Regions from separate parts of the Billgrantia sp. Q4P2 genome, predicted to be linked through region 2. Evidence: predicted binding sites of a transcription regulator. Region 2 holds the regulator's gene; each other region holds the start of a gene.
What was found. The regulator LexA, encoded in region 2, represses DNA repair genes until DNA is damaged. The targets are predictions, from matches to a motif close to TACTGTNTANNTANACAGTA.
Positions count from the first base shown of each region.

Region 1: a site for LexA is predicted at 2,926-2,945, ahead of ACUY1T_RS11480 (LexA family protein). Genes of this name have one in related genera too.
Region 3: a site for LexA is predicted at 2,136-2,155, ahead of ACUY1T_RS16785 (DNA topoisomerase III). Genes of this name have one in related genera too.

Region 1 covers NZ_JBRBAI010000005.1:266,118-276,212, reverse strand. Annotated here, with positions in the region: gene ACUY1T_RS11495 (hypothetical protein) at 1-9, shown strand, start outside; gene ACUY1T_RS11490 (hypothetical protein) at 273-1,121, shown strand; gene ACUY1T_RS11485 (Y-family DNA polymerase) at 1,185-2,465, opposite strand; gene ACUY1T_RS11480 (LexA family protein) at 2,468-2,908, opposite strand; gene ACUY1T_RS11475 (hypothetical protein) at 3,964-4,200, shown strand; gene ACUY1T_RS11470 (hypothetical protein) at 5,022-5,615, shown strand; gene ACUY1T_RS11465 (TraR/DksA family transcriptional regulator) at 5,686-6,021, shown strand; gene ACUY1T_RS11460 (hypothetical protein) at 6,093-6,674, shown strand; gene ACUY1T_RS11455 (helix-turn-helix domain-containing protein) at 6,689-7,285, opposite strand; gene gltX (glutamate--tRNA ligase) at 7,530-9,008, shown strand; tRNA gene ACUY1T_RS11445 (tRNA-Ala) at 9,163-9,238, shown strand; tRNA gene ACUY1T_RS11440 (tRNA-Glu) at 9,272-9,347, shown strand; gene ACUY1T_RS11435 (NAD(P)-dependent oxidoreductase) at 9,835-10,095, opposite strand, start outside.
Region 2 covers NZ_JBRBAI010000001.1:476,652-486,746, forward strand. Annotated here, with positions in the region: gene ACUY1T_RS02160 (2-aminoadipate transaminase) at 1-849, opposite strand, end outside; gene ACUY1T_RS02165 (hypoxanthine-guanine phosphoribosyltransferase) at 1,038-1,616, opposite strand; gene nagZ (beta-N-acetylhexosaminidase) at 1,667-2,680, opposite strand; gene ACUY1T_RS02175 (L,D-transpeptidase family protein) at 2,776-3,294, opposite strand; gene ACUY1T_RS02180 (TetR/AcrR family transcriptional regulator) at 3,296-3,964, opposite strand; gene lexA (transcriptional repressor LexA) at 4,163-4,810, shown strand; gene dinB (DNA polymerase IV) at 4,947-5,996, shown strand; gene ACUY1T_RS02195 (energy-coupling factor ABC transporter permease) at 5,999-6,670, opposite strand; gene purU (formyltetrahydrofolate deformylase) at 6,692-7,546, opposite strand; gene ACUY1T_RS02205 (ribonuclease J) at 7,791-9,374, shown strand; gene ACUY1T_RS02210 (H-NS family histone-like protein) at 9,495-9,785, opposite strand; gene moaA (GTP 3',8-cyclase MoaA) at 9,939-10,095, opposite strand, start outside.
Region 3 covers NZ_JBRBAI010000010.1:54,488-64,582, forward strand. Annotated here, with positions in the region: gene ACUY1T_RS16780 (ketopantoate reductase family protein) at 1-106, opposite strand, end outside; gene ACUY1T_RS16785 (DNA topoisomerase III) at 175-2,103, opposite strand; gene ACUY1T_RS16790 (ABC1 kinase family protein) at 2,244-3,488, shown strand; gene ACUY1T_RS16795 (SEC-C metal-binding domain-containing protein) at 3,573-5,390, shown strand; gene ACUY1T_RS16800 (AmpG family muropeptide MFS transporter) at 5,400-6,767, opposite strand; gene rfaH (transcription/translation regulatory transformer protein RfaH) at 6,945-7,487, shown strand; gene ACUY1T_RS16810 (FKBP-type peptidyl-prolyl cis-trans isomerase) at 7,530-8,036, shown strand; gene ccoM (cytochrome c oxidase subunit CcoM) at 8,195-8,311, shown strand; gene ACUY1T_RS16820 (hypothetical protein) at 8,475-8,960, shown strand; gene ACUY1T_RS16825 (GGDEF domain-containing protein) at 8,954-10,084, shown strand; gene ACUY1T_RS16830 (lytic transglycosylase domain-containing protein) at 10,086-10,095, opposite strand, start outside.

The sequences.
Region 1 (10,095 bases), on a different contig from region 2:
AAAGGGTGATGAATCAATTAAGTGTTTCGCTTGCGGCGCCACGCCAGGTCTCTCATACGCTGGCTTGGGTCCGCAAACCTTATTAATTTATTCTATCTGGATCATTTTTCAATGTGCGGCCGCTTCGCTTCCTACAACGCCTATCCCAAGCTAGCCCGTGGACTAGGCGTTGTGGTGGCCGAGTAAAGGCAGATTCCACGCCTTAACAGGCTGTTGCCGGCCGGTAGTGGTATGAATAACTGATAGAAGTGTTTGAACAAATCGAGGCGAGCATGCCAAATAGTCGTGAGATGGCAATAATAATATGGTGTGTGGTGATCATCATCTTTATGCTTTCTAAGGTTGAGTTAAGGTCTTCTTTAAGAGCTTTGGTTAAAGCTTTTTTTCATAAGCATCTCTTGGTTGTTTGGATTTTTTTGCTGGCTTATTTTACTCTGGGTGTCTTTCTGGCTTCTTTCATAGGGATTTGGGAGTTAGCGCTTACAACGACGGCCGTTTTTTGGGCTTTTGGTTCTTTTGTTCAGCTCTTTAATATATTGAACAACATGAATAATCCGCCAAGTTTTTCGTCAATTTTAAGATGGCAGGTTTTGATATTTTTTACGGTCTCTTTTTTGATAGATTTCTATACTATGCCTTTGTATATTGAAATTTTTCTTGTTCCTTTTGCAGCTCTTGTAGCAATGGTTAATGTTTATGTAGAAAAAAAGGATGAGTATAAATCTGTTGAGGTTATAACAGAGTCGGTTCTAATTTTTATTGGTTTGGGGATTGTGGTATATGCTCTGATGGGCTTGGTAAAAGATTATGAGACACTGTTTAGTTATTTAGCGCTAAGGCAATATATCATTGTTCCTTATTTTGCTGCAATGTTTATTCCTGCGGTATATATTTTGTATACTTATCTGCGATATGACTCGATTTTTCCTGTGTATCGAATATATTTGCAAAGGGATTTTGGAATAAGACTTAAGTGGTTGACGTTTCTGAAAATAGGTTTTGATTTTGAGCTTCTAAACCGCTGGGAGAAAGAGGCCAGAAAAGTGTTCACTATGAGATCTATTAACTCTGAGGAAGATGTTTTGAAGGAGTTAGAGTTGTTTTTGAAAGAGAAAAAATAATCACATAACAAGCTCTGGAGGGCATTGCGCCCTCCATGCCTTATCGCAGCCTGATTGTGATGGTTATCCTGCGTATAACGTTGGTAGCTCGTCCCAACGCGTGGTCCACCGCGCCGAGCGATGGGCACAGCGAAGGTGCCACGCCGCCCCAGGGCTCGGCATACCTAGCTTGACGGTATCACGCCCCATGCGTTGATTGAGCGCGTCCATTGCTGACATCAGCTTCGCACTGCGCTGTCGCTCCGCATCGCTCTGCGGCGTATCCAGCAGCGAGAGCTGCTGCCGGTCGGCGTCGACCAAGTCGATCAGCATCACGCCGCCTTTCTGGTACAGGTAGCCTTTGCGGTAGATCCGCTCCAGGGCTTGGCCGGCGGTGTGCAGTATCTCGCGGCTATCGGCCGTTGGGCGGGGCAGTTCGAGCGCCAGACTCGGTGAGTATTGGAGCAGGTCCTGCCGGTGCGGGTTGGTCTTGAGAAATACCAGCACCGCCTTGGCGAGCCCGTTCTGGCGGCGCAGCTTCTCGGCGCTACGCTGGCCGTACTGTCGGATCGCCTCGCGAATCTCCTTAATGTCGTCGGTGAGCTTGCCGAAGCTGCGGCTGGTCATGATGCGCTTTCGAGCTTCATCGAAGTCATTCATTTCGATGCAGGGCACGCCGCGTAGCTCCAGGGCGGTACGTTCCAAGGTGACAGAGAAGCGCCGCCGGATATCCTTGGGGTTGGCCTGGGCGAGGTCCCAGGCGCTCTTGATGCCCATAATGGCCAAGCGCTCGACGAGCCGGCGGCCGACGCCCCACACATCGCCCAGCTCGATCCGCTGCAGCAGGCCGCGGGTTTCCAGGCTGTCGGGATGTAGCACGCATACGCCTTGGTAAGCCGGGATCTTCTTTGCCGCACGGTTCGCCAGCTTGGCGAGGGTGCGCGTGGGCGCGACGCCCACACAGATCGGAATGCCGGTGTACTGGCGCACCTTGTGGTGCAATTGCCGGGAATGCGCGAGCAGTGCGTCGTGCTTGAAGCCATCGAAGCGCACGAACATTTCATCGATGGAGTAGGGTTCGACGGCCGGGGCGTACTCCTCGAGTACCGCCAGCACGCGGGCCGACATGTCGCCGTAGAGCTCGTAGTTGCTTGAGAGGAGATGAATGCGGCCTTGTCGCACCAGATGTTGTAGCTCGAACGCCGGCGTGCCCATGGTGATGCCGAGGGCCTTCAGCTCAGTGGAGAGCGCGATGACGCAGCCGTCGTTGTTCGACATCACGCCCACCGGCAGGCCACGCAGCCGGGGCTGGAACACGCGTTCGCACGAGACGTAAAACGTGTTGCAGTCGATCAGGCCGATCATGCTCATACCTGGTACTCATGGATGACCGAGCGAACGACCCCCCAGACCTGGCACTCGATGTCGACGAGCGGTATAGGGGCGTAGCGAGGGTTGCCCGAGCAGAGGCACGGCACGTTGCCCCTCAGCTCGTAGCGTTTGACTGTTATTTCGCCGTCGACCATGGCGACGATGATATGGCCGGGGCGAGGCTCGAGTGAGCGATCGACCAGGAGCAGATCGCCTTCGTGGATGCCCAGGCGCTCCATGCTGTCACCGGTCACGCTCATGAAGAACGTCGCCGAGGGGCGCTTCACGAAGCGCTCGTTTAGGTCGAGCGTGCGGCCTTCGTAGTCCTGGGCGGGGCTGGGGAAGCCACTGAGGCCAGCGCGGCCCAGGGCGAGCGGGTAGGGAAGCGCAAGCGATAGCGGCTCGCGATGAGCCGGGATGAGCTTTGCCAGTGTCATGGTGAGTCCCTTTGGGTTGCTGTCGTTTTATACAGTATTCTCGACAGCGCCGCTTCCAGGCAACAGGCAAAAGCTAATGAAAATTAGCCATTGTCGGTGCATCGGGCAAAAAAAGAGACAGGGCGGGACTTGGCCTGGAGATGGCGGCCTGGCTGGGCTGCCTGTAGAAGTGAACGCTCACAAGCCGTGTCGGCAATCTTCTACAAGCAGCCTTATCCCTCGCTGGGTGAGGTCGGCCTGGGGGGCCGAACGTTCGGCAATAGCACGCCATGCGGCATGAATGGCAAATTTCCTACAACAGCGTAAGCGTTTGGCTCTATCACCACTACCGAGCGATTGGTAGGTTAGACGGGACGCTTCGATAAGCGATCGATTCGCCCCGGTCGCCAAGGAAGAAAAGAAGCGCGCCTGCAAGGCCCTGGCCAGGGATGGCTGGGGCCTTGCCTATCCAAAAGAAAATTGTTGGTGATCTTTTACATGCTGACTTATCCCAGGTTAACGATAGAGCGTCCCGTTAGCTGTCACAGTGAGCATGTCGGGCAAGGAGAGCCCAACAAGGAAGACCGAGTCAGGGACGGCTCTGCACCAGGGATGCTCGAGCAGGATGCTTGAGAAGGATGTAAGGAAGCAAAAATTCAGCCTGGCCTGACGGCCAGGCTTTTTTGTGGCCGGCGCAGTCAGGCAGCGGATGATGGGAGCAGGATGAAGGAGACGAGCGATTATAGGATTGACGTTTTGTTACAGGATAGGAACATTACTTTTCCCAAGTCGCCTTGAACAGGTCCAATGTCGAACTATTCTGAGGATGTAAGCAAGGCATGGAAGCCTTCCAAAGGCAGGATGCCTTTGATGGCAGGAAGCTTGAGCAATGAAACAGGGAAGGCGGATCGAGACAGGATGTCACGGTGGCCAGGAAGTTCCAACTGCATGACCTGTGTAGTGAAGCTTGTTAGCCCCCTCATCTTGATGGTGAGGGGGCTGCTTCTTTTTAAAGATAAAGAAGAGTAGGAAATCCTGTCACCATGCCCTGTCTCCACGACGAGCAAGGAGGCCACATGAGCGACGACCTGACGGATCTTCAAATAGAACTCCTGTCGCGTGCCTTGCAACATGGCGGCGTGCTTGCTGCTCCCTTCGGTCACCTTGGTGAGGATAGCCTGGTGTCAGATATGAAAGAACATGCGGCTGGGTTGGAAGCGAATGGACTGGCCAGGGTGTGGCGTGATGATGAAGGAGGGCTGGAGCGTATCGAGGTCACTTCGCGGGGGTATGCTGCCTTGGGAGTGCGCTGACGTCGCCTCTTGAGCAAGTGGATTACAACCCGTGTCGGCAATGTCTTACAGAACGAAGAGACGAAGGTAGCATCTTTTCCATGTCTGATCTGTCAAGCTGTCCCAGGTCGAGCCAGGGAGGCTCTGCAAGGAAGAATGTGCTAGGATGGCTTTGTAATCAGGGAGTTATGGCAAGGATGCCGTGGAGTGTGGAAGGAATCGAAACGAGCCCGGCTGCATGCCGGGCTTACCTCATGCTTGCTGCTTGCAGGCGTGCCGGCCCGGAGGTGTCGCGTTGTGGCGATCGAGGATTGTCAGAACCTTTCCGCCTTGAGGGTAGCGATGAAGTTTGCTTATTAGTCAATAGCAGGTTTCGCCACTAGGCTGGCAAGTATCTCGCAAGGAGGTGGGGATTAGGGAAAGCCGAGCAGAGGAAGCTCGATGACGCCAAGGATGCATGACAGGATCGTCATGGTGAGCTGGAAAGGAACCAGGAATTGAGGCCCGGCCTTGTGCCGGGCTTTCTTTTTTTGTTGTCGACAGCGGATATTGCCGAGAGTTTGCTGGGGTTCAGGAAAAAGGCTGAAGATTCAATGGCCTGACATCGCCTTGCCGACAGGAAAAATTTTACGCGGAACTTTAACTTGGGTTAATTCGCTCGCAGCGGCTTAGTGGCACTGTACAGAGTGAACGAGGAGCCGGAGGGGAAGGCCGCGTTGCTATTGGCTTTTGGGGCCAAGAAAATAGGTCCGCGAATGACTGAGTGAAAATGTGTACTTAAAGGAGTTTAAATGAATTTGACTTGAGTCTCACTTTGGAGCTGGTGAGGCAGGGGAAAAAGAATGATCAGGCTAACATGGAAATTGGGGTCGAAATTTCTTGATGACAAAGGGCCAGGTTTCGCAATAACGCTGCTCCTGTTATTCATGGCCTGGATACTTTTCTGGCCGCATTGGGTTGGTATTAATGCGGCTTCAGGGGAGGAGGTAGAAGATGTTGGATACGAGAAAGTGAGTGCCTATTACTCTAAAAGTGCAGCCGAGCTCATGCGTTATGATGAGGATATATTTTCTCGTTCCCTGAGCATTCTCGATACTAAAAAATACTACTGCTTGATGACGGAATACTTGGACCGGGAGCAGGAGGTGCGGCTACGGCCCGCGACCCTGGACCATTACGAGACCCTGTGCAGCATCTTTTCCGATGCAGCGGCTATGGTCGATACCTATGCCCAACGGCTTGATGACTGGGGCGAATTTCATCCCGAACTTCATGAATTAATGCTGCATGCCCGGGGCCGGGAGCGGACCATCGGCCCCTTCCTGACCCAAGGCGAGTGCATCGAGATCGCCGATCGACTGTCCCGGGCGGGTGAACATACCTCCCACTGCATGTCCTACGGGCAGGCTCAACGCACTTCGCCAGGCCGAGGCTGACACTGCAGGAGAGTCGCTCTTGCCATCATGTGCTATGTAGAAGAGGAGAGTGAGCGCTTCTGGAGGTGCAATGATGGAACAGCGTCAGGAATTGCTCGAAGCTCTACGTGATGAGCTTGTCGAACGGGTAGATCGCTACAAGGTCCACAAGATGCGCCTGGAAAATCCCTTGGATCGGGACATGGAAGAGCAGGCTATCGAGCTCGAGAACGAAGACGTGATCGATGCTCTCGAGGAAGAGGCTGAAGAGGAGCTGGGGCAGGTCATGCATGCGCTCGAGCGCATCGAGGAGGGCGAGGGCGAGCTGTGTGAGCGCTGTGGCGAACCGATCGATCCCCGGAGACTCGAAGCGATTCCCTACGCTACGCTTTGTCTCGACTGCGCTGAACAGGAGGGAGAGCCTTAGCCGCCCCGGACAGGACTTGCCGCCTACCCGAGTGTTAGTCTAGGAAGGCAATGTTCGGTCAGGAGAAGGGCATGAAGGCATGGCGGCGATCCTGCGCAGGGCTGCTGACGGTGCTGTGGCTGTCGGGTTGCGGTGGTGATGGCAACGACACGACAGCAGAGGAAGAGACGCAGCCTGAACAGCCGGTCGATATCGTGAGTGAGCCAGAAGAAGAACCGGTTGCGGTAGACCCCTTGCCGGTCGAGATCCACGTATCGGCTACGTTACGCAGCGATCGCCGGCTAATGGTGGATGGGGAGAGCAACCTGCCGGATGAGACGCGCCTTCTGATAGTGGTGGAGCGTGAACTGAGCGGAGTGCGTTGGCAGTCACGAACTTCAGTGTCGGAGGGACATTTTGCCGCGGGGCCGTTCGGGCCGGGTAGTGGCCTGCCCGATGGCGGTTACACCATCACGGTCAACTTGGTGGAATCCAGCGTCCAGCCAACCGCCGTACGCGAACGAATCGGTGATGAAGGCGAATATCTCGAGGGCCCGCTGGTCCGGAGTGCTCGCCATGGCCTGGGGCAGGTGGCAAGTTACTCGCGACGCTACCTGATCGGCAGTGAGCCACGTCGGGCCACCGATCAGGTAGAAGTGCTGGAAGTCGAATGAATGCGGTGGCGCCTTCAGGCGCCATCTTTTCGCCAACGAGCCAATAGCCTTCCCACGACCCTCTCGGTCTCATCCAGCGGGATCGGTAACCCCTTGGGGTCGTTTTCGCTGCTGAACAGCAGCTCACCGCTGTTGCCATACTCGAGTCGACCGATATACAGCCCTCCAGCCCCTTCGATCAGATAGCGGCCAGGCTGGTCGCAGTTCTCCGTGGGGCCGAAGGCAGCCAGGTCGCCACTTTCGAGATAATCGAACTGCTCGCCTGGTGCGGGAGTGACGAGGTAGCACTCACCTTGCCAGTCGACACCTGCCAGTATTTCGTTGGATAGCGTGAAGCGATTGGCATTGGGGTCCAGCCATGGCACGGGAGGCTGCCCGCGTAGATAGAGCGGTGCTGGCGTCAACCGAACATCGCCTTCGAGCAGTTGAGCCAGCGTGCAGCCAAGGGCATCCGCCAGCGCAACCAGCCTCTCATGGCCAATTTGCTTGATGGCTCCCGACTCCCAATACGAGATCGTGACGTCAGAAACGCCAACCTTCCTTGCCAGGGCGGCCTTGTTCAGATTTGCCTGCAAACGTAAGTGCTTGATTCTTTCGCCCAATGAATCCATTTCATTAACCTGACGACTGTGGGTACTAAAGAAAGTCGATAGTCAATGATCTGTGTTAACTGTGCAAATTTAACGCGTCAACGATAAATCGACCTTTGGCTGTTGTTCGCTGCATTGGCTAATAAGAATCATTCTATATATGCTTGTCCGCATTGGCTATTGCAAGGACGCCGGTGCGGCTGCCTGTGTCGACTCAGGTGCGTATAATGCCGCCATACGCATACCCGATTGGATAAAGGACCACATGACTGTACGTACTCGCATTGCGCCGTCACCTACCGGCGATCCTCACGTAGGCACCGCCTATATCGCGCTGTTCAATCTCTGCTTTGCGAGGCAGCACGGCGGGCAGTTCATCCTGAGAATCGAAGACACGGACCGGGTACGCTCCACGCTCGAATCCGAGCAGATGATCCTCGACTCGCTGCGCTGGCTGGGGCTGGAGTGGGACGAAGGGCCCGACGTAGGTGGTCCTCACGGCCCCTACCGCCAGAGCGAACGTGGTGACATCTATGCCGAGCACGCCCGTCAGTTGATCGAAGCCGGCCACGCCTTCAAGTGTTACCGCACCAGCGAAGAGCTGGACGAGCTGCGGGAGGCACGCAAGGCCTCCGGCATGCACCTGGCGCTGAAGCCCGCAGATCTGGCGCTGCCTGAGGAAGAGGAGGGCCGGCGTGAGCGGGAGGGTTGGCCGTACGTGGTGCGCATGAAGGTGCCCTCCAGTGGAACCTGCGTGATCGATGATATGCTGCGCGGCCCTATCGAGGTGGACTGGGCGCAGGTGGATGCCCAGATCCTGCTCAAGTCCGACGGCATGCCTACCTACCACCTGGCCAACGTGGTGGACGACCATCTCATGGGCATCACCCATGTGCTGCGTGGCGAGGAGTGGATCAATTCGGCACCCAAGCACCAACTGCTCTACGAGTACTTCGGTTGGGATATGCCGGTGCTGTGCCATATGCCGCTGCTGCGCAACCCCGACAAGTCGAAGCTCTCCAAGCGCAAGAATCCCACCTCCATCAACTATTACCGACGCATGGGGTTCCTGCCGCAGGCGGTCATCAACTATCTGGGCCGCATGGGCTGGTCGATGCCGGATGAACGCGAGAAGTTCAGTCTCGACGAGATGATGGCAAGCTTCGACATCCAGCGGGTGTCGCTGGGCGGACCGGTCTTCGACCTGGAAAAGCTGACCTGGCTCAACGGGCTCTATATTCGTGAGGACCTGGATGACAGGGCCTTCCTCGAGGCGCTGATGCAGTGGGCGTTCAATGAGGAGTACGTGGGTCAGATTCTGCCTCAGGTGCGCACGCGGGTGGAGACGCTGTCCCAGGTGGCTCCGCTGGCTGGTCATTTTTTCAGCGGTGTGCCGGCGATTCGCGAAGACGATTTCGAGGCCGTCAAGCTGGAGCGTGAGGAATTGGTCAAGCTGCTGCAGTTCCTGGTGTGGCGCTTCGAGGCGGTACCGGCCTGGCACAAGGAGACGCTGCTCGCCGAGGTCAAGTCGCTGGCCGGCCACTTCGAACTCAAGATGAAGGATTTCCTGGCGCCTGTCTTCATTGCCATTACCGGCTCCACGGCGAGCACCTCGGTGATGGACGCCATGGCGATCCTGGGCTCCGACGTGACCCGGGCGCGGCTGCGACATGCCATCGAAGTGCTCGGCGGCGTTTCCAAGAAGCAGGCCAAGCGCTTCGAGAAGGAGTTTCGCGAGCTTTGAGTCACGAGCTACGGGCTGCGAGCGACAATCCACCCCGCAGCCCGCAGCCCGCAGCCCGCAGCCCGCAGCCCGCAGCCCGCAGCCGCGCCTGATTTTCCCGCTTGACGAAGGCGGGGTGAATCAGTAACATACGCCCCGTCTTCACGGCACATGTGGGGCCTTAGCTCAGCTGGGAGAGCGCGACACTGGCAGTGTCGAGGTCAGCGGTTCGATCCCGCTAGGCTCCACCAAATCTTCATGTGCCAATCCGTGAGCGACATTGCGTCCCATTCGTCTAGTGGTCCAGGACACCGCCCTTTCACGGCGGGAACAGGGGTTCGAACCCCCTATGGGACGCCACTTCTTCCGATTGCCCCCTCTGTTGGCTCATCGCCTCACTAGTGCTTTTGGCGCTCGGTGTATGAGTGCGTTACGACATGTTTCTTTGCGTGAAAAGCCCATTGAAGAGGCCGTTTTTTCAGCCTTTTAGGCTTGACTTGTCCACTTGCTCAGTGTCTTGGCTTTCCTCCTGTGTGTAATTGCCCGAAATGGCGCTGAGCGAGTGTGCAGCTGCAAAAAATCATAAGTATCAGTAACTTAAAATTGATCAAAAAATAGCCAATCTAAGTAGAAGCCCCTTCTCATGCCGATCCGATGATGTTTTCTTGCGGTTGTGAACAGGGTTATCCACAGAATGTGTGGAAAACGTTCAGGCCGCTGGAGAGCCGTGATTCGCTCCGTGTAAAGTGGGTCCTGTCAAGATCGGTTGGCCACTTTTCTGGTACTTTCTTCTGAGAGGCGTCGCGGATAGGCGACGCCTCTCAGCGTCTAATGGTCGTGAGCCGGCTCAGTCGTCTCCGCGGGTGCGCAGGCGACGCAGCAGGGAGGAGGTGTCCCAGCGCCCGCCTCCCATGACCTGCACATCGCCGTAGAACTGGTCGACCAGGGCGGTGACAGGCAGGCGGGCCTGGAGGCGTCGCGCCTGTTCGAGACAGATCCCGAGGTCCTTGCGCATCCAGTTGACGGCGAAGCCGTGCTCGTATTCGTCGGCGATCATGGTCTTGTGGCGATTCTCCATCTGCCAGGAGCCGGCGGCTCCCTTGGAGAT
Region 2 (10,095 bases):
GCCCTTGGGAACGGCATCCATGAGTTCCGCCCTGCCCGCTACCGCTGCCAGGGGTAGCCCCGCGGCCATGCTCTTGCCCATCAGCAGCAGATCGGGCTCGACCCCCAGGCGGGAGAAAGCGAAGCGCGAGCCGGTTCGCCCGAACCCCGACTGGATCTCGTCGAAGATCAGCACGATGCCGTGACGATCGCACACGTCACGCAGCCGCTTGGCGAAGTCGGCACACAGCACGCGGAAACCACCCTCGCCCTGGACCGGTTCGACGATGATGCACGCCACTTCATCGGCAGGCGTTGCGACCTCGAAGAGGCGCTCCAGGGCGGCCATGGCCTGGTCGGCATCGACATCGCTGTCACCACTGGGAAAAGGGATGTGATGAACCGGGCCCGGCAAGGCGCCCAGCCGGTTCTTGTAGGGTTTGACCTTGCCGTTGAGATTCAACGCCGCCAGCGTGCGCCCATGGAAGCCGTCGTCGAAGGCGATGACCGCCTGGCGCCCGGTAGCTGCACGCGCCACCTTCAAGGCGTTTTCGGTGGCTTCGGCCCCGCTGTTGGTCAACATGCAGGAAAGCGGATAGGAAACGGGTACGAAGGTAGCCAAGGCTTCGGCAACCTCCAGATAGCCGCGGTGCGGCACGGCATTGAACGCCGAATGCATCAACGTATCGATCTGCGCCTTTACCGCCTCGACGATGACGGGATGCGAATGGCCCAGGTTGAGTACGCCGATGCCGCCAGCGAAGTCGATGTAACGATTGCCGTGCTCATCCCATACCTCGGCATTGCGCCCCCGCTCGATGCAAATGGGGTGCACGACACCCAGGGCCTGGCTGATATGAGGAAAGTCCATGTCGAATGCCTGCACTCGTCAAAGGTTAAGTGACCTCAATGAGAGCAGACGGCTGGCCCGTTCCACAAACGAAAAAAAGACGCCTATGCATTCCCAAAAGTCATGCCGAAAGGCGCCCTTAACGTACTCGGGCGGATTTTCAGGTAGATGGAGGTACGATAGAAACCGCCCATTCCTGAATGTATGAATCAAAGCCCTTTGGGAGCGAAGATGCCCGGCGCGTTGCGCCAGTAGCCCTTGTAGTCCATGCCGAAGCCGAACACGTAGCGGTCGACCACTTCGAGGCTGCAGTAGTCGGCCTTGAGCCCCGGTACCGCTTTGCGGTCGTGTCGCTTGTCCACCAGCACCGCGGTGGAGATGCTGGCCGCCCCCGCCTCGCGGCAGTAGGCAAGTATCGCAGCCAGGGTCGCGCCTTCGTCGAGGATGTCGTCGACGATCACCACGTGGCGACCGGCCATGGGTATTTCGGGCGAGACCCGCCAGAACAGCTCCCCTCCGCGCAGGCCGCCGCGGTAGCGGGTGGCGTGGAGGTAATCGACCTCCAGTGGGAAGCCCAGACGGGTCAACAGGTGGCCGGTGGTGATCAGGCCGCCGTTCATCACGCAGTAGAACACCGGTAGCTTGTCGCCCAGGTCGGCGGAGATCTGCTCGGCCATACGGTCCAGCGCGCGCTCGACTTCCTCATGGCTGATCAGGCAGTCGGCGTTCTCCATGACGTCGCGCATGGTGGCCAGGGATTCGTGAAAATCGACTTCGAGCTTGGGCATGAAGGACTCGTATCAGTGCAGGTAAACGAATGGGTAAGGGGTCGGTCGGCTCAGTACGAGGCCATGGCCTCGAGGCGTGCATGCACACGCCGCCAGCGCCCCAGGGCCTCGATCGCCTCGATGTCGGGACGTGCCCGGCCGTAGCGCAAGCGCGCCGTCAGGCGTGTGGTTCGCCCCTGGCAGGCTTCAAGCGCCTCGAGCGCGGCGGCGCGATCGTTACACACCAGCACCATGTCGCAACCGGCATCCAGCGCCGCCAGGGCTCGCTCGCCCGGCGTACCGGCGAAGCCGGCGCCTGCCATGCCGAGATCGTCGGAGAAGATGGTGCCCTTGAAGCCAAGCGACTCGCGCAGCAAGCCCAGCCAGCTGCCGGAGAAACCCGCCGGACGCGAATCGAAGGCGGAGTAGATGACGTGGGCCGGCATGACGCCATCGAGCCGGGAGGCGAGTTCGGCAAAGGGTATCAGGTCGTGTTGGCGGAGCGCTTCGAGCGGGCGATCGTCGACCGGCAGCTCCAGGTGGGAATCTGCCGCCACGCTGCCGTGGCCGGGGAAGTGCTTGCCCACCGCCGCCATGCCGGCTTCGTGCAGGCCGCTGATGAACGCGCCGGCCATGGCCGCCACGGCCCGAGGGTCGGAGGAAAAACTGCGATCGCCAATCACGCTGGAGATGCCGGTATCGACATCGAGCACCGGGGCAAAGCTGAGGTCGAGCCCGCAGGCCGCCATCTCCATGCCCAGGAGCCAGCCGGCATCCAGGCATAGCCTCAGGGTCACTTCCGGCGCCACCGCATAGTCCCGGCCGATCCGCCCCATGGCGGGCAGGCGCGTCACACCTTCACGCAGCCGCTGGACACGGCCGCCCTCCTGGTCGATGGCCAGCAGCAACTCCGGGCGAACGCGCCGAATGCCGTCGCAAAGCTCCCGCACCTGCCGTGCATGCTCGACGTTGCGGCCGAACAGGATGACGCCCCCTACCTCGGGACGCTCGAGCAGCGCGCGCTCGTCCTTACGTAATGCGGTGCCTTCCAGATCGAGCATCACCGGGCCAAGGGTCTGGGTCATGATCGGTGTCCTTGGGGCATGAAAGGGAGCTGATTCTAGACTAAAGCCGCGTACGGCAACAGCCACCCGTGACACACTGCATTCACTCTATCTCGTCATTCATGCAGCCAGACGGGAGTACCCGGCAGTGCCAGCGCGAAGACTTCCAGCAGCGCCTCGTCACGCATGCGAATACAGCCATGCGAACGGGGCTCACCCATCGGCTGATCCGGCGGTGTGCCGTGTAGATAGATATAGCGCCTCTGGGAGTCGACGTCGCCGCCTCGATTGACATCGCGCTCGAGCCCGCACAGCCACAGGATGCGGGTCAATATCCAGTCGCGCCCGGGATGAGCGGCGGCCAGCTCCGTACTGTACACCTCGCCGGTGGGGCGTCGGCCGCGAAACACCGCGCCAGCCGGCTGACCGGCTCCGATCGCCGCCCGTACGTAGTGCCAGCCCAGCGGCGTGCATCCACTGCCCTCGCGCTGCCCCGTTCCTGCCAGCGCCGTCGATACCGGCCACTCCGCCATCGCGCACTCGCCCTGCCACTGGACGAGGCATTGGCGACCGATATCGACCTCGAACCAGCGCCCATCCCGGGGCGGCAATGCTTCCAGCCGAGGTGTGCGCATGTCAGCTCGCCTTGGCCGGCTGCACGGCGGGAGGTGGAGGCAGTGGAGCGTTCATGGCGGCCACCACCACGGGGCGCAGGCGTCGTATCAAGTCACGCACCGAGACGTGCTCGTGGTAGTCCTTCTCGGCAATGTCACGCAGCGCGTCGAGGCCGGAGAGCGTAAAGATCACCGTACCGAGAACGAAATGCAGACGCCAGAACCGCTCGGCATCGGGTAGCTCGGGGGTGGCGCGCCGTACCAGGTCGGTAAAGCGGGTGAAGACGCTGCCGTACTCTTCCTGGATATGGCGGCGCAGGTGTCCCTGGGCCTGGCTGTAGGCCAGCCCCAGCAGTTTCATGAAGACCTTGAGGCTGTGCTTCTCGGCAGGCACCTCGAGCACGGTGCGCGCCATGGTTTCCAGCAGTTCTTCCAGCGGAATGACGCCGCCAGCGTGACGTACCTCGAGTTCGTCGAGGGCATGGTGGAAGCGCACGGTAAACGGGTCGAGATAGCGCGAGAAGACCGCCTGGATCAGCGCCTTCTTCGAGCCGAAGTGATAGTTGACCGCGGCGAGATTGACGCGTGCCTTGCTGGTAATGGTGCGTAGCGAGGTCTCGGCGAAGCCGCGCTCGGCGAATAGCACCTCGGCGGTATCGAGGATGCGCGTAACGGTATCGGTCTGAGCCATGATCAGCCCCCACTGGAAACAACTGTTTTAAACATTACAAAAGTCTACGTGATTACGCCTTATCCCTCAACGTATAGGAGTCCAAGATCGTTTTAAACATCCTACGAACGAGTGCCGGTGCCACACACCGCCTTTTACTGTATGGGCTTCCATGCTGTATACTTGACCAATACGGCAGTCACGCCAATGGAGTTCGCCATGACACGCCCCCTCACCTCGCGCCAGCAGAACGTTTATGACTTCATCGTCAAGACCATGAACGAACTCGGCTACCCCCCGACCCGTGCAGAAATTGCCCGCGCACTGGGTTTCCGTTCGCCCAATGCCGCCGAAGAGCATCTGCGCGCGCTGGAGCGCAAGGGTGTGATACGGGTGATTCGCGGCACCTCGCGCGGTATCCGCCTTCCGACCCAGGAAGCCGATAGCGTCATCAATGAACCGAGCGGCGAGGGGCTGCCCATCATCGGCGAAGTGGCCGCCGGCAGCCCCGTCCTTGCCGCCGAGCACATCGATCGCTACTGCCCCCTGCCGCCGGACTTCTTCACCCCGCGTGCCGACTACCTGCTAAAGGTTCGCGGCCTGTCCATGAAGGATGTCGGCATCCTAGAGGGTGACCTGCTGGCCGTGCATCGTACCGATCGCGTACGCGACGGCCAAATCGTGGTGGCGCGCCTGGAGGACGAGGTCACGGTCAAGCGCTTCCACCGCCAGGGGCACCGTGTGGTGCTGAAGGCCGAGAACACCGATTTCGCCCCCATCGAGGTGGATCTGCGACACCAGGAACTCGAGATAGAGGGAATCGGGGTGGGAGTAATACGCGGCGGCAGCGGCCAAGCTCTAGGGTAAGAGCTGGCTGCGCTTGGCCATACGGCGTTAAAAATTGGCTCAAAATGCTCATTTGCAACGGCAAACTCCGCTTTTTCGCCAATTTTTGCCTTGTCTGGCCTTCGCTCGCTCAGCTCCGCCAGGCTGATAATTCACCATGAGCCGCAAGATCCTGCATGCCGATTGCGATTGCTTCTACGCCGCGGTGGAGATGCGCGACAACCCCTCTCTCCGTGAGGTGCCGCTGGCGATCGGCGGCAGCGCCGAGGGGCGTGGGGTCATCGCTACCTGCAACTATCCTGCCCGCGCCTACGGCATCCATTCCGCCATGCCGACAGCGCGAGCGCTGCGCCTGTGCCCACATCTCACCCTCCTCCCCGGCGACTTCGATCGTTATCGCGAGGCTTCGCGGCAGCTGCTGGCGATCTTTCACGAGTTGACGCCACTGGTGGAGCCGCTGTCGCTGGACGAGGCCTTTCTCGACGTCACCGACGTGACCCGCTTCTCGGGCAGCGCCACCTGGATGGCACGCTGGCTGAAGGAGGAGAGCCTCAGGCGCGTGGGTATCACCGTCTCGGTGGGTGCTGCCCCATCGAAATTCCTGGCCAAGATCGCCAGCGACTGGGAGAAGCCGGACGGCCTCACCGTCATCGCCCCCTCGCAGGTGGACGACTTCCTGCGCGAACTCCCGGTAACCAAGCTGCATGGCGTTGGACCGGCCACGGCCAAGCGCCTTCAGGCCCTGGAGATCGCCACCTGCGACGACCTGCAGCGCATTCCCCTGGAGCGCTTGCTGCAGGAGTTCGGCAAGTTCGGGCGACGCCTGTTCGAGCTGGCACGGGGCATCGACGACAGGCCGGTGCGCGTCGAGCGCGAACGTAAATCGGTGAGCGTGGAAACCACCTTCGCCGCCGACCTGCCTGACATGGTGCACTGTCATGCCCAACTGGCCCCGCTGTGCGAACGCCTCGAAGCGCGCCTTGCCCGCCATGGCCACCCACCCATCGCAGGTATCTTCGTCAAGGTGCGCTTCGATGACTTCTCCCTCACCACCCTCGACTCCCGTGGCGGCCTGCCCACTCTCGATACCTTCGCCTCACTGATGGAACAGGCCTGGGCCAGGCGCCAGCGTCCGGTACGCCTGCTGGGGGTCGGGGTACGGCTGGTGTCGGACGACGCGCGGCGACAGCTCAGCCTGCCGCTATAGGCTCACTTCGTATCGATGTAGCGATGGTCGTTGAACGTTGCGACCCAGTGGGGGTGGTAGACCATCAGCACGCTGAGCAGCATGCCGGTGAGAAAGGCTTCCGAGGGCATCAACAACGGCAGGAACAGTGCGTACTCCTTGGCCAGATGGACCGCCTCGGGATCGATGGCACCGAGCATCACCAGTCCCAAGCCCGCCAGCCCGGTACCCAGGGTAGCCAGCGCCGCGCCGAAGAAACCGCACAGGAAGAGGAAGATCATCAGATTGTCGGGCAGGTAGCGATCCACGATGCGCCATATCGACACTGTGATTGCAATCGGTATCACCCCGGTGATCAGCACGTTGACACCCAGCAGGGGCCAGCCGGCCTTGCCCAGCACGACCAGCGAGAGGTTGGCCAGCAGATTGGTCGTAAGCGCCAGCGGCGCCTTGAAGATCAGTGTCATCAAGGCCGTCAGCATCAGATGTAGCGTCAGCCAGTCGACCGACTGAGCCCTGAGCTGCCACAACAGCACGACCGCCACACTCGCCGCCAGCCAGCGGTGCTGAAGCCCGCGATCGGCCAGCAGGGCCTGCCAGGGGCGCTGGATCAGCGCCAGAGTCACCACCGTCAGCGAGATCAGTCCGCAGGCGATCAACAGCCACGCGGCAAGAATCGGCTCCGAAAACGTCATGCCACGCTCCCGCCAGCCGGGTCAGGCAAAGACAACGGTCTTGTTGCCATGAATCAGCACCCGGTCCTCCAGGTGCCAGCGCAAGCCGCGTGCCAGTACCGCCTTCTCCACGTCGCGCCCGAAGCGAACCAGGTCCTGCGGCGTATGACAGTGGCTCACGCGGTGTATGTCCTGTTCGATGATTGGCCCGGCATCCAGTTCCTCGGTCACGTAGTGACAGGTGGCGCCGATCAGCTTGACTCCACGCGAGTGGGCCTGGTGGTAGGGCCGCGCACCGGCAAACGAAGGCAAGAAGCTGTGGTGGATGTTGATCACCCTGCCGGCATAGCGTTGGCAAAGCCGCGGTGGCAGGATCTGCATGTAGCGCGCCAGCACCACGGTATCGGCCTCCAGAGACTCGACATGTCGCTCCATCTCGTCGAAGGCCGCGCTCTTGTCGTCGGCGGCAACCGGCACGTGGTAATACGGCAAGCCGTGCCACTCGACCATGCTGCGCATGTCGTCGTGGTTCGAGATCACCCCGACGATATCGCCCTCCAGCTCACCGGCCGTCCAGCGATACAGCAGGTCAACCAGGCAGTGCGACTCGCGCGAGACCATGACCACTACCCGTGGCCGACGGCGGGTATCGCGCAGCGCCCAGTCCATGTCGAATTCGCGGGCGACGGGCTCGAAGGCCTCCTTCAGCTCGGCAGCGGTCATGCCGATGGAGTCGGCGAGTATCTCGTAGCGCATGAAGAAGCGCCCGCCTTCCAGGTCGGAGTGCTGGCTGGCTTCCGTGATGGAACCGCCGTGGCCAGCGATGAAACCGGAAACGCGGGCCACGATACCGCGGCGATCGGGGCAGGAAACGACGAGACGATAATAGTGAGACATGGACCCAACCTGGTGCGGACGGTATTCAGGGAGCACGCATTGTAGCGAACTCGTCAGACCCGGGACATGTCCAACGCCCAACTCGCCGCCAGCCTCGCATTGTGGTGGGTCGCGACGTTCCCGTATAGTGAAGTTTCCATTGTCTGGTCATGATTTGCCGATGCATTCGACTCACGCCACTATTCGCCCCCGCCGCCGTTCTCCGCTTCACTTCCTGCCACTGGGGGGCTGCGGCGAGATCGGCATGAACCTGGGGCTCTACGGGCTTGAGAACGAGTGGATTGCCGTCGATTGCGGCATGATGATCCGTCAGGACCTGCCGGACACGCCGCTACAGGTACCCAGCCTGGAAACGCCCGAGGCACTCGGCATTCGTCCCACGGCCCTGGTCATCACCCACGGGCACGAAGACCATATCGGCGCGGCCGCCTGGCTATGGCCGAAATGGCAATGCCCCATATACGCCACGCCGTTGGCAGCAGGCCTGCTGCGGGCCAAGTTTCACGAGCGCGGCCTGAGCATCGACGCCATCCAGGTGATCGAACCCGGCGAAGCGCTGGAGAGCGGTCCCTTCACCCTGCGCTACCTTCCGGTGACCCACTCGATTCCGGAAAGCTGCGCCCTGCTGATCGTCGCTGGCGATTATCGGGTGCTGCATACCGGTGACTGGAAGCTCGATCCGGAGCCCTTGATCGGACCTCCGGTAAAGGGCTCCCTCTTTCGCGCCTTGGCACCAGTGGACTTGGTGGTCGGCGACTCCACCAACGCTCCCATGCCGGGCCATTCACGCAGTGAAGGCGAAGTGGCAAGGGCGCTCGAACACCGCCTCGCCCAGTGTGCGGGGCGCGTCGTGGTGACCTGCTTCGCCAGCAACCTGGCCCGGGTACTGGCCGTGGCCCGGGCCGCCGAGCGCTGTGGCCGCCGGGTCAGCCTGATGGGCCGGGCCATGGAGCGCATGGTGGCGGTGGCCCAAGGCCTTGGCTACCTGGACGACATGCCAGCGCTGGTACCGGTCAGTGATCTCGGCTACCTTCCACCAGCGGAAGTCCTGGTCATTGCCACCGGCAGCCAGGGCGAGCCTCGCGCCGCCCTCAGTCGGCTGGCCAACGGCCGGCACCACAGTTTCGAGCTGATGGCGGGCGATACCATCCTCTTCTCGGCCAAGGCGATTCCGGGCAATGAACGCCAGATCGAGCGCCTCAAGCACGCCTTGAGCCATCTCGATGTGGCGGTGTGGGACGAATTCAATCACCCCGAGCTTCACGCGTCGGGCCACCCCGCCCAGGACGAACTTCGCACCTTCTATGGCTGGATAAGACCGCGCCATTTGCTGCCGGTGCATGGCGAACGCCGACACCAGCAGGCACACCAGGAGCTGGCGGAATCGATGGGGATACAGGCGCCGCTGGCGCCGGTCAATGGCGATCTGATTCGGCTCGATGGCGATGGCCTGAGCCTGGAATCGCGCCATCCGCAGCGTCCCTGCATCGTCAGTCAGAATGCCGTCACTCCCTTGCCGGGGCTGACGGCGGAGCGGGGATCGTCGCGCCATGGCATCCTGCATCTCGCCCTGTCGATCGCCCCGACCCGGACAGGCTGGACACGTATCGGCCGCCTGCTGATGGATGCCCACCGCGTCAGCGCCATGGATGAAGACAGTTTTACCGAGTGGCTCGACGAGCGCCTGGAAGAAGTCGAAGCGGAAACCTTGGCCGAACTTCGCACCGCCCTGCAGCCTCTCATTACCTCCTGGCTGGGACAGCACTTGCGCCAATTACCGGACGTTCACCTCCAGCTGATAGCCGTGGAAGCGCCGGCCTACCGCTGAACACGTTCAGGCCATGGACGGCCAAACGCAAGGAAAGATGTTGTCAGCAGGCCGGAGGTGGTACCTCGTGCACCACCCCCGACCCGAGTTGCACAAGCAGACGATTCGTGCCCTGCCGGTTCACGAACCGCTGGCATTCTTGGGCGGACGACCACGCCGGCGGCGCGGCTGTTCCCCCACGAGATCTTCCACGGAGAGACCGGCATCACTCATGGCCTCACGGATCTCAGCCAGTTTCTTTTCCTTGTCCGCTTCTTCCTGTTTGCGGAGCTTCTCCTCTTCATTTTTCTGCTCGATGACCTCGCCGATCACATCGGAGAGCTTGTGCAGCTGCTCCATGCTCAACTGGCGAGCCGCGGCCCGAGCCACGTTCTTGTTACGGGCGATACGCTCCAGGGTTTCGCTGGACATTGGCCTCCTCCATGCAAGAAAACGACGAGTCAGCCTCAAGGCTCACTCGTCGAAAGTATATGCCGATTTGCCGAATTGGCAAGAAAAGAGCTTTCCAACGCAAGGCCGAATACCAGGAAAGAAAGCGAGGAAAAACGAGCTTCCTGCTGACGCTCAGCCGCCGGTCATGTTCATGAAGCGGACGATCTGGACATCACCATCGGTGGTAAAATGGTGGCGCTCGGGCTTGAGGGGCAGGGCTGCGACAATAGCGCGTTTCAAGGCATCGAGATCGCCCGGGTACTGACGCAACACGGCACGCAAATCGACC
Region 3 (10,095 bases), on a different contig from region 2:
GCGCCCGGCGTCCAGCCAGCACGACCGGTGCGACATCGGCCAGGTGCATGGCCAGTAGCCGACCCAGGGCGCCGGGTCCGACAATCAGATGAGTCTGGTCGTTCATGTGATGCCTTGGCGGAAGGAACAAAGGCAGCATACCGATGCCCGGTGGCCGGATGCCAGCCCGCGGGATCATGCACTCGTGCGCGGCTTGCGGCGCGTTCGTCCCGGAGCGCTGCGGCTGCGTCGGCTCTTGCCAGCCGCCCCGCGTCGCTTCGGTGCGGCAGCGGCCTCGCCCTGGGCCGTGGCCATGGCCTGGCGTAGGCGGCCTGCATCGGCGCTGCCCAGCAGGCCACGCAGATCTTCGACCAGGGCGGAGAGGAACGGAGCAGGGTCGTCGTTACGCTCGACGATGGCCGTCAGTCGCTGTTCCCACAGTGCCGTACGCTCGGGCCGTGAGGCGGCCTCGGGCAGCGAGGCGATCAGGCCCGTGCCCAGCCGGGTGGCGCGCAGCGTCTTCTTCAGCCGCACCAGGTAGCCGCGTTCGATCAGCGTCTCGATGATACCGGCGCGAGTGGCTTCGGTGCCCAGGCCGTCATGCTCGCGCAGGGTGCGTTTGACTTCGGGGTCGTCGACGTAGCGGGCAATGTTCATCATCGCCTTGATCAGGCTGGCGTCGGTGAAGGGTTCCGGTGGGCGTGTCTCACGATCCTCGACTTCGCATGCTTCCACCCGGCAGGCTTCGCCTTCTGTCAGCGGGGGTAGCGGCGGGGTCTCGTCGCGGGTGGTGAACAGCGGCTTCCAGCCCGGCTGGAGCAGTTCCTGGCCGCTGGCACGAAAGCGCTCGCCGAGGATGGTGAACTCCGCTTTCACTTCGCGAGCGACCAGCGGCGGATAGAACTGCGCCAGCACGTTGCGTGCGATCAGGCGGAACACGTCGGCCTCGGCGCGCTCCAGCCGTTCGAGTTCGGCCGGCTTGCCGGTAGGCGCCAGGGCGTGATGGGCGCCCACTTTCTTGTCGTCCCACGCCTTGGAGCGCAGTGCAAAATCGGCGCCTGCCAGCCAGCCGCGCAGGGTCTCATCGCTGCCGCAGGCGCTCTCCAACGTGGAGCGTGCCTGGCCCAGATGCTCCTCAGGGAGGTAGCGACAGTCCGAACGCGGGTAGGTGATCAGCTTGTGGCGCTCGTAGAGCCGCTGGCAGATGTCCAGCACGGCCTGGGCCGAGAGCCCGAAGCGCCGCGCGGCGTCCACCTGCAGCGCCGAGAGCGAATAGGGCAGTGGGGCGGGCTGACGCTTCTGGCGTGTCTCGAGCGAGGTCAGCTTGCCCTCGGCACCGGGCAGCCGTTCGGCCAGTGCCTCGGCCGGAGCGCGTTCGAGCAGGCGGCCCTGGTCGTCTAGCCGGTGGTTCTCGCCCGGCTGCCACCAGGCGCGCAGCTTGCCGTTGGCCACCGCCAGATCGGCCCACAGCACATGAAAGGGGTAGGGGACGAAATCGCGGATCTCGGCGTCGCGGCGCACCACCAGCCCGAGCACCGGGGTCTGCACCCGGCCCACCGAGAGTACGCCGTCGTGGCCGGCCTGTCGCCCGGTCAGGGTCCAGGCGCGGGTCAGGTTGATGCCGTACAGCCAATCGGCGCGGGAGCGCGACTCGGCAGCACGGTAGAGCGGCTGATAGCGGGCGTTGTCCTGCAGCCGCGTCAAGGCCCGCTGCACCGCGGGACGGTTGAGGTCGCTGACCAGCAGGCGTGACACCGGCCCCTTCCAGCCCAGGTACTCGATGACCTCCTGCACCAGCAGTTGCCCCTCGCGGTCCGGGTCGCCGGCATGCACCACTTCACGGGCCTGCTTGAGCAGCTTGCGAATGACAGCGAGCTGCCCCCTGGCCTTGGGCCGCGGGCTGAGCTGCCAGCGCGCCGGCAGGATCGGCAGGTGGTCCAGGCGCCACTGCTTGAAGGCGGGGTCGTAGGCGTCGGGCGGGGCCTGCTCCAGCAGGTGACCCAGGCACCAGGTCACCACGGTTTCACCGGCGTGGATGGCGCCGTCCTCACGGCGCACGCCACCTGGCAGGGCGTCGGCGATGGCCCGGGCCAGGCTGGGTTTTTCGGCGATGATCAGGCGCATGTCACCCTTCCGCTGCAGTCGAGTCGCGTCATTTATGGATATTCTTACAGTAATCGACCGCCAAGGCCAGGGGCCAAAAACGCCACAAGCTGTACAATGCCTGTAGCGTATAGGAATCGATGGGGAGAGGAGAACCCACCATGCGGGAACGGGGAAGAACGCGACGCCTGTTCGGTCTCGGTGCGCGTACCGGCGGCACCCTGCTGCGCAGCCGGCTCGGCGGCGAGGCAGACTGGCGCGCGCTGGGTGAAGCCCTGTTCGAGGGACTCTCCGAGCTGAAGGGGCCGGCCATGAAGCTGGCCCAGATCATGGCCCAGTGGGACGACCTCTTGCCGCCGGATCTCGCCGACGAGCTGGCGCGCCTGCAGCGCCAGGCCGAGCCCATGCCCTGGGAGGGCATACGACGCACCCTGATCGAGCAGTACGGTGAGCTGGACCTCCACTTCCTCGAGATCGAACCCACGCCCTTCGCCAGTGCCTCCATGGGGCAGGTGCACCGCGCGGTGACTCGGGGTGGCGAGACGCTGGTACTCAAGGTGCAGTATCCGGGGTTGGCCGAAGTGCTGGAGGGCGATCTGGCCCAGCTCAGGCGCATCATGCGTCTCGGTCGCTGGCTCAAGGTGTCGCAGGCTCGCCTCGATGCCCTGTTCGAAGAACTTGCCGCCAGCCTGCGCAGCGAACTCGACTACCACGCCGAGGCTCGCGCGCTGGCGCGCTACCGGCAACGCTATGCGCATCTGGAAGGGCTGCTGATTCCCGAGCCGTTGCCCGATCTTTCCGGCCCGCGGGTGCTGGCCATGCGCTACGTGGCCGGCACGCCGCTGCGCGAGCTGGAGGAGGCCGACGATGCCGTGCGCCAGCGTGTGGCCGCGACCCTGGCCGACTGGCTCACCGAAGAACTCTTCACCCACGGCGAACTGCATGCCGATCCGCATGCCGGCAATTTTGCCGTAGACGCCGAGGGTCGGCTGGTGATCTACGACCTGGGTGCGGTGATCCCAGTGCCGGAAGCGCACCTCAAGGCGACGATGCAATTGCTCGATGCCACCCTGGCGGGAGACCCCATGGCCATGGACGATGCTCTGCGTCGGCTGGGTGGCCGCCAAGGGCAGGGTGCGCCGCTGGCGCTGTATCGCGAATCCGCCGAAGCGGTGGCGCCGCTGTTCGAACCCGGCCCGCAGGACTTCTCCGACGTCAGGGTGCACCGCCGTCTGCGCGATCTCACCCCCAAGGTGTGGGCGGCCATGGATCGCTTGCAGCCACCAGCGGACGTGCTGCTGCTGTCGCGCACGCTTAACGGACACTACTGGAATCTGGTACGCCTGGGAGCTCGCCTCGACATGCATGCCCGCACCCGTCCGCTGCTGGCCTGGGCTCGACGATGAAGCTATGCGCAGCCTGCCTTGTGTGCAGCACCGAGCCACGCTTCCCTGTTACTATATGCGCCTTTTGAACTGGCGGAGAGTGTGATGCTGGCAGTATGGGTGGAACAGCTGCTGGGCTATGCTTCGGGTGCCTTGGCAGCCATCCGTGAGGAGGAGCGCTACCCGGCCTTCATGGCTTGGGCGCGCGAGGAGGGTGCCGAGTTGATGGGCGGTGACCTGGCCATGGCCCAGGCACTCGCGCCCATCCTGTGGAGCCAGACTCCGCTCGAACGTACCGGATTTACCAGCGAGCCCTTGGCGCGCCCCGGACGCAACGAACCCTGCTGGTGCGATTCCGGGCGCAAGACCAAGCACTGCTGCGGTGCCGTCGCGATGCCCGCCGAAGTGCCCGACCACCTGATGTGGATGCTCTCGCTGCGGGACTGGAAGGGCCCTACGCTCAAGGCTGCCCTGGAGAGCGGCAACGCTCCCGCCCAGGCCCTGCTCGAGGCCGGGCTGATTGCCGCCGAGACGGGCCAGCGCGGGCGTGCCCAGCAGATCCTCGAATCGCTGTTCCAGCGTGCCGACTGGTCGCGCCTGCCGGCCCAGGCCGAACCCGCCTTCGAACTGCTGATCGACCTCTACCAGGAGCGCGGCTTCATCCGCAAGCGCACCGAGCTGCTCGACGAGGTGCTCGAACGCGGCCCGCTGTTCCTGCGCGGTGTGGCCCTGGAGCGGTTGTGCCTGATGCATCTGGACAACGACGACCTGGACAGTGCCCGTTCCGCCTTCGTGCGGGCCCAGCAAGCGCTGCCCGATTCGCCGACCCTGGCCTATATCGAGGCCATGCTGCTGCTGCACGAGGGGCATGAGGAGGAAGCCGCGGAACGCGCACGCTTCTGGTTTCGGCGCCTGGCCCGCAAGGGCGAGCTGGAGCCCGACCAGTTGCAGTTCCTGGCCGACCTGGCGGAGAACCCCGGTGCTACCCTGGCCGACCAGCTGCTCAACGCCGAGGAAGACCTAGCAGAGCCGCTGGCCGCCTTGCAGGAGTTGTTGTCGGAACTGCCAACGGCACCCGGGTTGGATGCGCAGCGTACCGCATCTGGGGAGCTGGAGTATCACAGCAGTGCCCGGGAGGACACCCTGTTCGCCGCCTGGCACAAACACTTCCAGGTGGAAGTGGATGACGAGAGCGCGCTGGGTCTCAAGGGCGACCCCTGGGTCCAGGCCGGCGACTGGCTGCGCGAACTCTGCGCGCATCCCGAATGGCTCGACTCGCCGCGGGTGGTGGAGGCGTTGACCCTGGCCCTGACCAGCCGCTTCGGCAGCCTGCCATGGATGTCACCGAGCCTGTTCGAGCCCTTGGCCGACCGTCTCGAGCGCTGGCTCGAGCGGGTCCGAGGCGAGGGTGAGGGGCCGTTCCTGTGGGACAGCGCCGACAACGCCGTGCTGCTGCGTACCGGCCTGGCACTGGTGGTCGGCATGGAGCGGGGCGCCCGGGAGCGCTCGCGGCGCCTGGCCGAGCGGCTGCTGGTACTCGACGATCAGGACAGCCTGGGGCTGCAGGAGCTGGTGCTCGATCAACTGCTGCGCGAAGGGCGTGACCGTGAGGCGCTGGCCGTGACCGAGACCCGGCGCGACGACACGCCCGTACTGGGCCTTCTCATGGGGCGTGCGCTGGCGCTGTTCCGGCTGGAGCGTATCGACGAGGCCAATGAGGCACTACGCGAAGTGCGCCACCATAATCCCCATGCGCTGCCCATGCTGTGCGCCGAGCAGACCCGCCCGGTGCAGCAGGGGCCGGACAGCGTCGCCGAGCCTGGCACCCGCGCCGAGGCGTGGCAATATCGCACGCTGATGCGCGACCAGTGGCGCATCACGCCGGGCGCATTGGCCTGGCTGCAGGAGCAGATCGACGGCTGAGATGCCCCGTCAGGCCGCGCGCGGGGTGGGCGGCGGAACCAGCTCCTTGTCGCGGCTGATCCAGATCGCCAGGGCAATGGCCGGCAACCCCAGTGCCGTGGCGATGACGAAAAAGGTGGCGTAGCCCTCCGCCGCTACCACCAGCCCACCGAAGCCGCTCAAGAACTTGCCCGGCAGTGTCATCAGCGACGAGAACAGTGCGTACTGGGTGGCGGTGTAGGCGCGCGAGGTCAGGCTCGACAGGAAAGCAATGAACACTGCGCTGGCCAGGCCATTGGCCAGGTTGTCACCAACGATGGCCATCACCAGCATCGGTAGGCTCTGGCCGGCCAGCGCCAGGGCGGCGAACAGCAGGTTGGTCAGCGTCGCTGCCGCCGCGCCCAGCACCAGTATCGGGCCGATACCATAGCGTGCCACCAACAACCCGCCCAGGATGCCGCCGCTGATACTCATGGCGATGCCGAACACATTGGTGACCTTAGCGATGATTTCCAGCGAAAAGCCCAGATCGATATACAGCGGGTTGGCCATCGAGGCCATGGCCAGGTCGCTGATGCGGAACACGGCCACGAACACCAGCAGCCACAGCGCCTTGAGCCGATGCCGGGAAATGAAATCGGTGAAGGGGCACACCACCGCACCGATCAGCCAGGCGCCCAGGCGGCGCAGGTGGCGCGGCTTGCCGCGGCTGACGCGGATGAAGGCGCGTACGCGGGGCTCATGGATCAGTTGGATGGAGAGCGACAGCCGCTTGGGCTCCGGTCGCAGCAGTACCGTGATCACGCCCACGCCGACCAGCAGGGCCATGGTCAGGTAGGCGGCCTGCCAGGATAGCCATGAAGCCACGTAGAGGGCGCCGGCGCCCGCGGCCAGCAGGCCGCCACGATAGCCGATGATATAGGTCGAGGCCATGGCCGCCTGGATGTCATCCGGTGCCGACTCGATGCGGAAGGCGTCGATGGCGATGTCCTGGGTGGCCGAGCCGAAGGCCACCAGCAGCGCGAAGACGGCCACCAGCGTCAGGTTCTGCTGCGGGTCGAGGCTAGCCAGGCCCACCAGCCCGCCGGCAATCATGGCCTGGGCCAGCAGCATCCAGCCGCGCCGTTGGCCGAAGGTGCGCGTCAGTACTGGCAGGGCCAGGCGATCCACCACCGGTGCCCAGAAGAACTTGATCGAGTAGAGCATGCCGATCCAGGAGAAGAAGCCGATGGCGGCCACCTGGACACCGTCGCTGCGCAGCCAGGCAGAGAGGGTCGAGAACACCAGCAGGAACGGCAAACCGGCCGAGAATCCCAGGAACAGCATGGTGATGACGGGGGCGCGTAGATAAATGGCCAGGGCGGCTCCCCAGCTGCGCTGAGCGGTAGGGGTGGTCATGCGTGGCGATACTCCTCGGTGTGACAACGGCCAGGGGGCGGCCCGAGGCCGGCAACGATGCTAGAATGGCACACCGCTCGGCGGAGGTGGGCGGCCCAGGAGGACCCATCGTCCGGCCGCTCGATTGTTGCAGAGCCCCGGCATCGATGCCAGCAGGATATCCGGTAGGAGGCCTTCATGAGCCACAGCGAACGTCAGCCGATCGAAGACGAGAACGATAGCCTGCCGCACTGGTACGTCGTTCAGTGCAAGGGAGGAGAGTCCTTCCGTGCTGCGGAGCATCTGGCCAACCAGGGCTACGAGCTGTTCCACCCCATCTTGCAGGTCCAGAAGAAGCGCGGTGGCAAGCTGGTATGGCTGGACGAGCCGCTGTTTCCCCATTATTTGTTCATCCGTCTCGACCGCATCGCCAGCAACTGGCGGCCGATTCGCTCGACCCGCGGCGTGCTCAGGATCGTCACCTTCGGCGATCGTCCGTTGCCTGTCGATGACGAACTCATCGCGATGTTGCGTGAGCAGGGCGCCCAAGGGGCGGAGAATGTCGCCAACGTCTATTTCCGCGCCGGCGAGAAGGTGGAGATTACCGAAGGGCCGTTCAAGGATCTGCAAGCGGTCTTTGCCAGCCACAAGGGCGATGAGCGGGCGATCGTGCTGCTCAATCTGCTCAATCGCCAGCAGCAACTGGAGATGCCAGTGGCAAACCTGCGTCCACGGACGTAACCGCTTGGCGCTCGCCTCGCCAACCGACCAAAGGAGACCGCCATGAACATCGCCCCGCAGCGGGTCGTGACCCTGCACTACGTGCTCAGCAGCGAGCAAGGCCAAGTGCTCGACGACTCGCGAGCGCGTGCCAAGCCCCTCGAGTACCTGCATGGCCATGACAACATCATGGCCGGCCTCGAAAGGGTCCTGATGGGACACGGGCCCGGCGCTCGATTGAGCATCACGCTGCCGCCCGAAGAAGCCTATGGCTTGCGCAACGAGAGCCTGGTCCAGGAAGTCGGCCGCAATGCCTTTTCCCAGGACGACCTGGCGCCTGGGATGCGCTTCCAGACCCCCGGCGATGACGGTCCTCAGGTCGTGACGGTGCTCGAGGTGCATGACGACAGCGTGCTGATCGACACCAATCACCCCCTGGCCGGGCAAACCCTGAGCTATGCCTTGGAAGTGCTCGAAGTACGCGAGGCGACTCGTGCCGAACTGGCCAAGGGCCATCCGCTTCCCGCGGGTATCGAACCTTCCCAAGTCGAAGACCGCAAGGCTCCCTGACCCCTCGGGAAGCTCGAGTCAGCTCAAAAAACTGACCTGTGTCAATTCGCTGCGCGGCACTCGTCGAGGCCGAGGCGAAATTTGATGCAGGTCAGTTTTCCATGGGCGTCAACCGGCTAGAGTGAACCCATCACATCAGGTGACGGGGAGAAACCACCATGTACTGGGATGATGCAGTGATTTTCGGGCTGGTAACCGTCGCGATGATGGTCGCTTTCATGGCAGGTTGGATCGGCTTCGTGATTCGCGACCATCGTCGCAAGCGCAAGCACTGAACCAGCCTGTAGAGCAAGTCGTCAGGGGAGGGGGGAGTTTTCCCCCCAGTAGCCGGCCCAATTGGGCCGGCATTTTTTCGTGGTAGACTCCGTCGGTAACGGTACGCCAATGGCGCTATCGGCACGAGAAAAAGAAGAAGAACAAGAACAAAGGGAGTCTGCTATGTCCTACCTGGACCGCATCCGTCAATGCGCGCAGGGGCTGCTACCTGGCATCCTGCTGATTGCTTCGACCGCCGCTCTCGCCAATCCCGATGCACTGCTGTTACGTGATGCTGGGCGCGAAATCCCGCTCACGGTGGAGGAGCTGCGCGCCCGCGCCGACGTCGAGTTCCGCTTCCATGATCCCTATCTGGCCGAAGAGGTCGAAATCCGGGGGCTCGTCTTCCGCGACCTGCTGGTCGAGCAGTTTGGCGGGGTGCCGCCACAGCTCCATTTCGAAGCCTGGGACGACTATGACGTGACCCTGTCCGGCTGGGACGATCCCAACTGGATTCTCGTGACTCACCAGGACGGCGAGCCGATCGGCCTGCGCCATCGCGGCCCGGTACGCCTGGTCGAGCGCGATTATGGCCGTCGTGATCCCGCCAATCTGCGCAATTTCAATGACTGGATCTGGATGATTCGCAGCATCGAGGCGGTATGGTAGAACCCGTGCGTTTCTGGCGGCGTCACGTACGCTGGCTGTGGCTCAGCCTGATGAGCTTCACCGCTCTGATGCTGTTGATCGCCTACCAGACGCGTTGGGTCTATCCCGAGATCCACGCCTATTTCAGCCAGTCGGGCAACCTCACGGGCCAGCAACTGGCCACCCGTGCTCGTGGCTATCTCCAGGAAGGGCTCGACCTGCTGTTGCAATCGCCCCGCGACGCCGATACTCGCCAGCGTGCCCGCTTCCAGATCAAGCTGGCCTACAGCCTGTTCGACATTGGCCTCTACCGGCGGGAGTACGACTGCACCGGGCCGAGCCTTGTGGCCATGGACCGCCTGCTCCAGCGCCTGCAAGGGGACGCCCCCGTCGAAGCCTCCCACCTGCGTGAAAGCCTGCTGGAGCCGATGCGTTGCCTGACGCGGATCGAAATGCACCAGCTCGATCGACGTAGTGCGGTCACATCTGAGTTCGTCGAGGAGACCCGCCGCCACCAGGGGCAGGTACTGGGCGGCAGCCTGGTGATCTTCGTACTGGGCTTGGGCTTCTGGTTCATGCACGAGCTTCAGCGTCGCCGTGCCGCCAAGTCTGCCCGCGAGAGCCTGGAGTGGATGACCCGTGCCCTGCGCGATCCCTTGACCGGAGTCGGCAACCGCAGCGCCTTGCATGACGACGTGGTCGCCTCCCAAGGACGTGCCATGGGCATGCTGCTGGTCGATATCGATTACTTCAAGCAGTACAACGACAGCCTGGGCCATCCCGACGGCGATCGGCTGCTGCGCCGCCTGGTCCAGTTGATCGAGGAGGCTCTGGCGCACGAGGCGAGGCTCTACCGGATGGGAGGCGACGAGTTTGCCGTCCTGTTCGACTGTCTCGATGACGAGGTCCTGAGCGAGACCTGCCGAGGCGTCATCGAGGCGCTGCGTGCCGCCGATATTCCGCATCCCTCCCACCCTCACTCCGCGCACGTTACCTTCAGTGTGGGGGCGGTGCGTTTCACTGCCTCTCATGCCGAGCTGGACGCCGGCTATGCCGCCGCCGATGCGGCGCTCTACCAGGTCAAGACCCAGGGTCGCGACGGCTGGGCAATAGCCACGTCGAACACCAGCAAGGTAGCTGGCTGAGTCATCGCTTG